One region of the Pseudomonas sp. AC355 genome, then DNA from elsewhere that is predicted to be linked to it. Evidence: riboswitches for the same ligand, from Rfam matches in the RefSeq annotation. Region 1 holds a riboswitch; each other region holds the start of a gene.
The links. A riboswitch is a leader RNA that binds a small molecule or an ion and turns the genes downstream of it on or off. The one in region 1 is predicted to bind cobalamin.
Positions count from the first base shown of each region.

Region 2: it holds a riboswitch for cobalamin, as region 1 does, so the genes downstream of both, ACZ0AI_RS06005 (ABC transporter substrate-binding protein) here and ACZ0AI_RS01995 (TonB-dependent receptor) in region 1, are expected to answer to the same signal.
Region 3: it holds a riboswitch for cobalamin, as region 1 does, so the genes downstream of both, cobO (cob(I)yrinic acid a,c-diamide adenosyltransferase) here and ACZ0AI_RS01995 (TonB-dependent receptor) in region 1, are expected to answer to the same signal.

Region 1 covers NZ_OZ409843.1:407,465-410,732, forward strand. The annotation lists gene ACZ0AI_RS01990 (LacI family DNA-binding transcriptional regulator) at 1-649, opposite strand, end outside; cobalamin riboswitch at 765-983, shown strand; gene ACZ0AI_RS01995 (TonB-dependent receptor) at 1,094-3,232, shown strand.
Region 2 covers NZ_OZ409843.1:1,261,144-1,264,411, forward strand. The annotation lists gene ACZ0AI_RS06000 (FecCD family ABC transporter permease) at 1-654, opposite strand, end outside; gene ACZ0AI_RS06005 (ABC transporter substrate-binding protein) at 651-1,667, opposite strand; cobalamin riboswitch at 1,842-2,037, opposite strand; gene ACZ0AI_RS06010 (type B 50S ribosomal protein L31) at 2,318-2,578, shown strand; gene ykgO (type B 50S ribosomal protein L36) at 2,575-2,730, shown strand; gene ACZ0AI_RS06020 (DUF971 domain-containing protein) at 2,949-3,242, opposite strand; gene ACZ0AI_RS06025 (HEAT repeat domain-containing protein) at 3,239-3,268, opposite strand, start outside.
Region 3 covers NZ_OZ409843.1:682,454-685,721, forward strand. The annotation lists gene ACZ0AI_RS03255 (C40 family peptidase) at 1-526, shown strand, start outside; gene ACZ0AI_RS03260 (C40 family peptidase) at 664-1,191, shown strand; cobalamin riboswitch at 1,226-1,457, shown strand; gene cobO (cob(I)yrinic acid a,c-diamide adenosyltransferase) at 1,605-2,240, shown strand; gene ACZ0AI_RS03270 (cobyrinate a,c-diamide synthase) at 2,240-3,268, shown strand, end outside.

The DNA of each region.
Region 1 (3,268 bases):
CGCTGATCAGGCTTTCGCAGCGTCGGTGGCCGCGTGGGTCATCCAGGGTCACCACGGCGAAGCGCCGATAGCCCTTGCCCATCAGGTAGCGCGCGGTGGCCACGCCGACCGCTTCGTGGGAAAAGCCCACCAACATGTCCAGCGGCCGCGGCGCGAGATCCCAGGACTCGACGATCGGAATGCCCGAGCGCGACAGGCGCGTGCGGCTGGCTTTGGTGTGTAGGGTGCCGGTCAGTACGATGCCATCGGGGCGCCGCCGCAAGATGGCGTCGAGTAGCTGCTCTTCGCGTTCGGCGCTGTAGTTGGTCAGGCCGATCAGCGTCTCGTGGCCGGCTTCGGTGAGGGTGTCGATCAGCGCCTGCACCGTGTCCGAGAAGATCGAATTGGCAATCGTCGGCACCAGCAGGGAAATCAGCCGGCTGCGCTGCTCGGCCACGCCGGTGAGCATGGCCGGCACGTAGCCGGTCTTGTGCACGGCACGAAAGACCTTTTCGCGCAGTTCCGGGCGGACGATCTCCGGCTGGTTGAGCGTGCGCGACACGGTGATCGGCGAAACGCCTGCGACCTTGGCCACATCCGCCAGCGTCGGCGGCTTGCCTGGGGCGGTAGCGGAGCGCCTGCCGGTCGCTCGATCATCGTCTCGCTGCATCCTGTGTTTCCTGGCCAATCCGGGGTCGGGCGATGTTATCCCAGCCGGCGATGCCATGGTGCATGGATCGAGGCCGCTGCATGGCGATGATTGACGGCTCGACGCTTCGATGGTCAGATGCGCGCCAGTTTCAGGTGTCCCATGCCGCCGTGCATGGGGTGAAACGGGAAGCCGGTTCGTCATTGAGAGGTCACCTCCAAAATGATCAGTCCGGCGCTGCCCCCGCAACGGTATGCGAGCGAAGCATTCGATTAACCACTGTGCCACGGCATGGGAAGGTGAATGCTTCATGACCCTCGTGAGCCCGGAGACCGGCCCGAAACTTCTGTTTGGCAAACCCGCGGTGGGCGGGCGCAGGCCGGTTTCCGTGGGCTTCGTGCGCCTGCGATTCCCTATGCGTTGTTCCCTCCGGGATTCATTCATTCCTGTTTCGAGTGGAACGACATGTCCCGATATTCCCTGTTCGATGCCCTGTCGGGCAAATCCCTGCGCATGGGCCTAGTGCCCTGCGTGCTGTTCGCCTTGCCGGCTCAGGCCGCCGAGTCGAACGCTTCAATAGCCTTGCCCTCGACGGCGATCACCGGCACGGCCGATGAGTCGTCGCCGCCTGATCTGCATACGCTGGCAACGACCGGCTCGCGCCTGAATCTGACGCCACTGGAAACGCCCGCCAGCGTCAGCAGCATTGGCGCCGAGCAGATCCAGAAGCGCAACAACGCCACCGTCCAGGAGGCCGTCACCCGTTCACCTGGCATCACCTTCATGGGCACGCCCGGCAATGGCGGCACCGCGTTGTCCGCCCGGGGTTTTACCGGGCACAGCTCGACCATGCAGCTGTATGACGGCACCCGTCTTTATGTCGGCGCCGGCACCGTGACCTTTCCGGTCGATACCTGGTCGGTGGAGCGTATCGACATCCTCCGTGGCCCGGCCTCGGTGCTGTACGGCGAAGGGGCGACGGGCGCGGTGATCAACGTGGTGCCGAAGAAGCCTTTCGAGGGCGAGATCCGCAATCGCGTGCGTCTGGGTTACGGCTCCGATGATCGTCAACAGATGGCACTCGATAGCGGCGGCTCCCTGAACGACCGCCTGAGCTACCGTTTCAATCTCAATCAGCAGGCCAGCAATGGCTGGGTCGACCGTGGTGATTCCGAGAGCCTGGCCATCAGTGCTGCATTGCGCTGGGAGGCGACCGACGACCTGAGCTTCACCCTCAGTCACGATTACGGTAATCAGGAGCCGCAGCAGTATTTCGGCACGCCGTTGGTGGATGGTCACTACCGCGAAAGCCTGCGCGAGCGTAACTACAACGTCGAGAACGCCACGCTGCAGTACAACGACCAGTCGACCCGCTTGGTGACCGACTGGACGATCAGCGACAACCTGAGTGCCAGCAACCAGCTGTACTACCTCAAGACCCAGCGGCGCTGGCGCAACGCTGAAACCTACACCTGGCAGCCGGGTGATTTAGTCGAGCGTAGCGATTTCATCAGCATCAAGCACACCCAGGAACAGATCGGCGACCGCCAGACGTTCACCCTGCAGCATTCGCTGTTCGGCCTCGACAGCCGCACCGTGGTTGGCGTGGACTACAACTCCATCCGTTTCGTGCGCAAGCATGATTTCGGCAATACCCTCAGCGACAGCGTGCCACTCGGCCAGTCCGGTGGTGGTAGCTACATCAGCAATGACCCGTATCGCGCTCGCGAAGCCAATCAGGCGCGTCAGTTCTCGTTGTTCGCCGAGAACCGCACGCAGCTCACCGAGCAACTGGCACTGGTCACCGGTGTGCGCCGTGACCAGGTACACCTGAATCGTGATGATCTGCTGGCCGGCACCCGCAGCGACCGTAGCCTGACCGGCAACAACTGGCGCGCCGGCCTGGTGTTCGCGCTGACCGATGACTTGTCGCTGTACGGTCAGTACGCCACCAGCACCGAAGGCGTCGGCAACCTGCTGACTCTCAGTGCGGGCCAGCAGCAGTGGGATCTGAGCACCGCCAAGCAAACCGAAGTGGGCATCAAACAGCAGTTTTTCGATAACCGTGGCGAGTGGACGCTGGCCGCCTATCACATCGTCAAGAACAAGCTGCTCAGTACCGACCCGGCCAACCCGACCGTCCAGCAGCAGGTTGGCCAGCAATCCTCGGATGGTATCGAGGCGACCCTCGAGCTGCGCCTGCCCTATGCCGTGCAGCTGTCTGCCAATGCGGCACTGGTGCGCGCCGAGTACGACGAGTTCGTCAGCGGTGGCGACGATTTCCAGGGCAATCGCCCCACCAACGTGCCGCGTCGTTCCGCCAACCTGTGGTTGAGCAAGGACTTTGCCGAGCGTTTCAGCGTCGGTGCCGGCGCCCGTTATGTGGACAGCCGCTACGCCGACAACGCCAACAGCGTCAGGGTACCGAGTTACACCGTGGTGGACGCCAACTTCGACTGGCATCTGCAGAAGGATCTGACCCTCGGCCTGCAGTTGAACAACCTGTTCGACCGTCAGTACGCCACCACCACGAGCAACAATGGCCAGCAGTGGTACCTGGGCGAGCCACGCTCGTTCTTCGTCAGCGCTGACTACAGCTTCTAAACGCCGGCGCACCGGGTAGTTTGCCGGTGCGCCACA
Region 2 (3,268 bases), 850 kb from region 1:
CAGCACCCCGGCCAGCGCCACGGGCACGGCCAGGGCGACATCGTGCCAGTTGACGCCGCTGAGGTTGCCGAGCAGCCAGAACATGATGCCCCGGGCCTGCTCGGCGCTGGCCGACTTGGTGATCAGGAACGAGGTCAGTGCATTGAACAACTGGGAGCCGGCGATGCCAGCGAGAATGATCTGCCCGGTGCCATTCAGCGCGCCGCCGCCCGCTGCCCGCGCCAGCAATGCGACCAGGCTGAAGGCGGCGATTGCGCCAATGAAGGCGCCCATCGAAAGCGACAGCATGCCCGCGCCGAGCCCCAGCAGCGCCACCGAAACCGCTCCGGTGGAAGCACCGGCGGAAATCCCCAACAAATAAGGATCGGCCAGTGGATTGCGCAGCAGCGCCTGCAGCACCACCCCACACACCGACAGCCCGGCGCCGCAACAGGCGGCGACCAGGGCGCGGGTCAGGCGGTAGTTCCAGACGATGCCCTCGTCGATCGGGTCGAGCACGAAGCCTGCCCCGAACAACTTGTTGGCCAGCACCTGGAAGACCACCGACAGCGGAATACGGGTCTCCCCCAGCGCCACACCGACGACCACCGCTACGGCCAGCAACAGCAGGCAGATGATGGTGAGCAGGAACAGGCGGGAGCCGCGAGCAATCATTTCTGCAGATCGAACCCGTCAACGGCCTTCGCCAGGGTTTCGATGCCGGTGACCATGCGCAGCGAAGCCTGCATGCCGTCAGCATCGAGAATCACGATGCGGCCGTTCTTCACGGCATCCATGTGCTTGGCGACCGGATCATTACGCAGGAATTCGAGTTTCTTCTCCACGTCGTCAGCCGGGAAACGGCGGCGATCCATGCGCGCGAGTACCAGCACGGTCGGGTTGGCCTTGGCCAGGGTTTCCCAGCCGACCGTCGGCCACTCTTCGCTGGACTCGACCACGTTGCGCAGGCCCAGCGACTTCATCATGGTGTCGGCGACGCCTTTCTGGCCGGCCATGTAGGGATCGAGATCCAGATCGGCGCTGGAGAACCAGAACGCAGCGGAGATTTGCTTGGCCTGACGCTGCCCGGCGTTGGCGACCGCTTTGCCGAGCCTGTCCTGCAGACTGGCGACCAGCTTGTCGCCCTCAGCCTGCACGTCGAAGATTTGCGCCAGTTGCTGCACGCTCTTGTACAGGCTGTCGATCTGGAAAGGCTGCAGGCGGGTACCGTCGGCACCGACCAGATTGTCCTTGCCCTCGCAGTCGGACGGCATGATGTAGGTGGGAATCTTCAGCTCGTGAAACTGCTCACGGGTGCCGACCACGCCCTGCTTGCCAACCATCCACTCGAACTGCACGGCCACCAGACCGGGGCGCTTGTTGATCACCGACTCGAAGCTCGGGTCATTGTCGGCCAGCCGCTCGACCTTGGCGTTCTGCGTCTCGAACTCGGGCAGCACGTTGCTGAACCACAGCGAGGTACCCACCAGGCGGTCGCCAAGCCCGAGGGAATAGAGAATTTCTGTGCCGGCTTGGCCGATGGTCACGGCGCTCTTGGGCGCAGCGGCGAAGCTCAGTTCATGGCCGCAGTTCTCGAGGGTCAGGGGATACTGAGTCGGGGCGGCGGCCAGCGCCATCGAAGACAGGCCAAGGGTGGCGGCCAGAACGGCAAAACGAGACACGGTCATGCGGGTGATCTCCCAATCAACAGATACGCATAAATGGCAGTGCGCAGGCTGGAGAACACATCACGCCAAGCGGCCATGGCCGCACCTGTCCCTAAGGAAGGTGATTACGGATGCCCCTCCCGGACACCCCGCCGGCTGGTTCGATTGCAGCGCCCGAGCAGGGCTGCACTGCAGCTGCTCAGACCTATGCCGGCAGGTCTCCTGACTGGTACGTCGTGGCAACGCTGCGGCCTTCCCGGATTCGAACCCAGTGACACTAATGCAACGATGCTCAGTACCTACAGTTGCGGGGGCAGTTCCGTTTGGCCACCAGAGGTGGCGACGGATTCCCTATTAATTCCTCGCGGAAACCGGCGGGCGGCATCTTAAACGATTAGGTCGCTCCCCTGCAGCGCTTCGCTGGAGTTTCTGCGCATTCATCCCAACAAGCCGGAAGCCAGTGCAGCACTTGTACGGCTAATTTCGGCGGCCATTATTGTTACAACATAACAATTTAGCAAGTCCAGTTCAGCGCTCATTTCAGCTTCTGATCTGGAAGATCCGAGGGCCGATTGAGGCCTGCGGGAAAAATCCAGATTCGGGCTTGAAATGAGAACAAAAATCAATAAGACTGAATATTGTTACTTTATAACGTATTTATTGGAGCACTTATGAAACCTGGTATCCACCCTGAATATCGCCCCGTTCTATTCCACGACGTCTCGGCTGACGCCTACTGGCTGATCGGCTCCACGGTCAGCACCGACAAGACCCGCGAGCACAGCGACGGCAACGTCTACCCCTACGTCACGCTCGATATTTCCAGCGCCTCGCACCCGATCTACACCGGCCAGCAGCGCCAGACTGCAAGCGAAGGACGAGTGGCCGGCTTCAACAAGCGCTTCGCCGGTTTTGCAGGAGCCCGCTCATGAAAGTGCTCGCGTCGCTGCGCACCGCCAAATTGCGCCACCGCGATTGCCAGATCGTCAAACGTCGTGGCCGCATCTACGTGATCTGCAAGACCGAGCCACGCTTCAAGTGCGTGCAAGGCCGGCCCAAACCGCAGCGCAAGAACAAGGGGTAAGTGCCTGCATCAGCCTCTCGGCGCGATCGCAGCCGTCTCTCCAAGTCCGCGGCGCGACAACCATTCGCCCGCAAGCGGGCTCCTACAGTATCGAGGCGTCTGCAAAATGGATGTTCAGCGCCATTTCGGTGGGAGCGCCGCCCTCGGCGCGAATGCGATTGCGGTCATCCCGCGGCTGGCGCCGTGACGACCTGGCCATGCGACAAGCCCGGCCAACTTCAACCTGCCACCTCCCCCAGCTCACGCAAATAGCTCCAGGGATAGATGCCGCGGTCGTGGCCATCGTCGAATACCAGTTGCAGCCCATAGCCCTGAGGGTGGACTGCCGTGATGCGGACGCCATCCGGTGCCACGTCGATGCGCTGCGCCAGCCGGGCCGCCCGGCATTTCGAGCACGGGCACCCGGCGCGCAGGCGCCCGTGAGCAAGCACCTGTACCTGCCCTTGCCCCCACTCCACGGTCAATGTCGCTTGCGTGGCACTGTTATGTATTGCGACGGGTGCCTGGTTCATGGCTTTTGCAGGCGCAACTGGCCGAT
Region 3 (3,268 bases), 270 kb from region 1:
TTTGCCTGCCCGGCCGGTAGTCGCAGCGCCTGTTCTGGATCGGATCGATGTCGTTGAAGACGATGCAGCCGCTGATTTTGCCGGCCACGCACCGTACGAGCTGCCACAGCTTGCAGACAGTGTTCTCGAAAAAGGCCTCTCGCTGATCGGTACCCGCTACCGGTTCGGGGGCAGCTCGGTGAAAACCGGTTTCGATTGCAGCGGTTTTATTGGTTACCTGTTCCGTGAAGAGCTTGGCATGGAGCTGCCGCGCTCGACGCGCGACATGATCAACATCGACGCGCCGCTGGTCGAGCGCAAGGCGCTGGAGCCCGGTGATCTGGTGTTCTTCAGCACGGCAGGTCGTGGCCGCGTCAGCCATGCCGGTATCTATCTGGGCGATGATCAGTTCATCCATTCCTCCAGCAGCCGCAGCGGTGGCGTGAGGATCGATAGCCTGGATGACCGCTACTGGAAACGTACCTTCATCGAAGCCAAGCGTGTCCTGGCGATGGCGCCGACCGAGCACCTGGCGTCTCAGCATTGAGGTGGTAAATGTCCGATCTGCACAGATCGGGCAACATCTTGATAGTTTTCAAGCGGCTGCAGCATAAAGCTAAAGCTTGCACTGCAGTTGTGAACGGAGCAGAGTAGGGCGCATTCAGGCTCCGGGATCGTCCGTCCATGACTGCCACCATTCGCATCGCCCTCTTGCTGCTCACAGCACTGCTCAGTGCGTGCTCCAGTCGTGCACCCGTACCTGCTCCGCAACCCGTTGTCGTAGCACCTGTACCTGGTAATTATCAGGGGGGCGCTGACGATGTACTGTTTCGTGCATTGGGCCTTGTCGGCACGCCTTACCGCTACGGCGGCAATACCCCAGCCAGCGGTTTCGATTGCAGCGGCTTGATCGGTTACGTCTACCGTGATGCGGCGGGCATCCAGTTGCCGCGGTCGACGCGCGAACTGATCAGCATGCGCGCGCCGACCGTAGGGCGTGATGCCCTGCGCAGTGGTGATCTGGTGTTCTTTGCCACCAGTGGCGGCCGCCAGGTTAGCCATGCTGGCATCTACGTCGGCGAAGGACGCTTCGTGCATGCACCGTCCTCGGGCGGCACCGTGCGCTTGGACAGCCTCGCCAACAGCTACTGGCAGCGTACCTATATCGAAGCGAAGCGGGTTTTTCCGGTCGAGTTGGCTAGTCATCCCTGAGTCTTCGATTGACGCTGAGGCGGCCAATCCTTACCCTTCGCCGCTTGCTTCAGGTGTCCTCGGTTTTGGCCGAGGGTGAAACTGGGAAGTCGGTGCGCCGCTGCTCCAGCAAGCAGGCAATGCCGACGCTGCCCCCGCAACGGTAAACGAGCCAAGCCACGCTTTCAGCCACTGTATCGCCGATACGGGAAGGCTGCGTCGGTGGCCGCATTCTGATGAACGCGGCGCTCGCAAGCCCGGAGACCGGCCTGTCGCTTTTTCCAGAGTTGCGCGGTGGGCGCGGCCGGTGCGTGATCGATCCGGTCAGCTCCTGCCTACTCCTGTGTGATTCCTTTATCGTCCGGCATGAACCCGGTTTCCTGCCCGAGCGCTTCACCTGCGTGCGCCGATTGGCCCTGCGCTGAGGAGATCCCATGAGCGAATCGACCCCATCCCCAAGCCGAGAATCAGCAGAGCGCGACGCGCGGCACAACGCCCGTATGGCTCGCAAGAAAGCCCTGATGGACGAGAAGATCGCCCAGGCTCAGGACGAGTATGGCCTGTTGCTGGTGCACAGCGGCAATGGCAAGGGCAAGAGTAGCTCCGCGTTCGGCATGGTTGCCCGGGCGCTGGGACATGGTCTCAAGGTCGGCGTGGTGCAGTTCATCAAGGGCGGCATGGCCACCGGCGAAGAGCATTTCTTCCGCCGCTTTCCCGATGAGGTCAGCTATCACGTGATGGGCGAGGGCTACACCTGGGATACCCAGAATCGGCAGCGCGATATCGAGAAAGCCGTGCAGGCCTGGGAGGTCGCCCGGCAACTGCTGAACGACCCGCAGATCGCCTTGGTGGTGCTGGATGAATTGAACATCGCCCTCAAGCACGGTTATCTGGATGTGGACGTGGTGCTGCGTGATATCGAATCGCGCCCCGAGCTTCAGCACGTTGTCGCGACCGGCCGTGGCGCGCCGCCAGCGCTGCTTGAAGCAGCCGATACCGTCACCGAGATGACGCTCGTCAAGCATGCCTTCAAGTCTGGCGTAAAAGCACAAAAAGGCGTGGAGTTTTGATCGTTACAGCGTCTGCATCCGATGCGGGTGAGCGCACGCCGCGTCACTGTCCTGCACTGTTGATCGCGGCTCCAGCCTCGGGGCAGGGTAAAACCACCGTCACTGCGGCCCTGGCACGCCTGCACACCCGGCAGGGGAAGCGGGTGCGGGTGTTCAAGTGCGGGCCTGATTTTCTCGACCCGATGATCCTCTCCCGTGCCAGTGGCAATCCGGTCTATCAGCTGGACTTGTGGATGGTCGGCGAGGACGAGAGCCGTCGCTTGTTGTGGGAGGCTGCTGGCGAGGCCGATCTGATTCTCATCGAAGGCGTGATGGGCCTGTTCGACGGCTCGCCATCCGCCGCCGACCTCGCGCGCCGATTTGGCGTACCAGTGTTGGGCGTGATCGATGGCTCCGCCATGGCCCAGACCTTCGGCGCACTGGCCGTCGGTCTTGCTAGCTATCAGCCGGATCTGCCGTTCTCCGGCGTGCTTGGCAACCGCGTCAATCCCGGGCGTCACAACGATCTGATCCGCGATAGCCTGCCGGCTTCGATCCGCTGGTACGGCTCGCTGCCGCGCAGCGCCGCCATTGAATTGCCGAGCCGCCACCTGGGCCTGGTGCAGGCAGCCGAGCTCGCCGACCTCGATGTGCGCCTGGATACCGCTGCCGATGCGCTGGCTCAGACCGCGACGGTAACCCTGCCGCCACCTGTGACCTTCGCCGCCCCGCCGATTGCAGCGCCGTTGCCGCTGCTGGAGGGCGTACGCATCGGCGTAGCCCGCGATGCATCCTTCGCGTTCACCTATCAGGCCAACCTCGATCTGCTGGAGCGGATGGGCGCGACCCTGACGTTCTTCAGCCCGCTGACCGATGAAAGCCTGCCCGAGGTGGACAGCCTTTATCTGCCCGGTGGTTATCCCGAGCTGAATCTGCAGGCGCTGGCCGCGAACCGTTCGATGATCGAGGCCATCACCGCTCATCAGCAAGCCGGCAAGCCTATCCTCGCCGAGTGCGGTGGCATGCTTTACCTGCTCGACTCGCTGAGC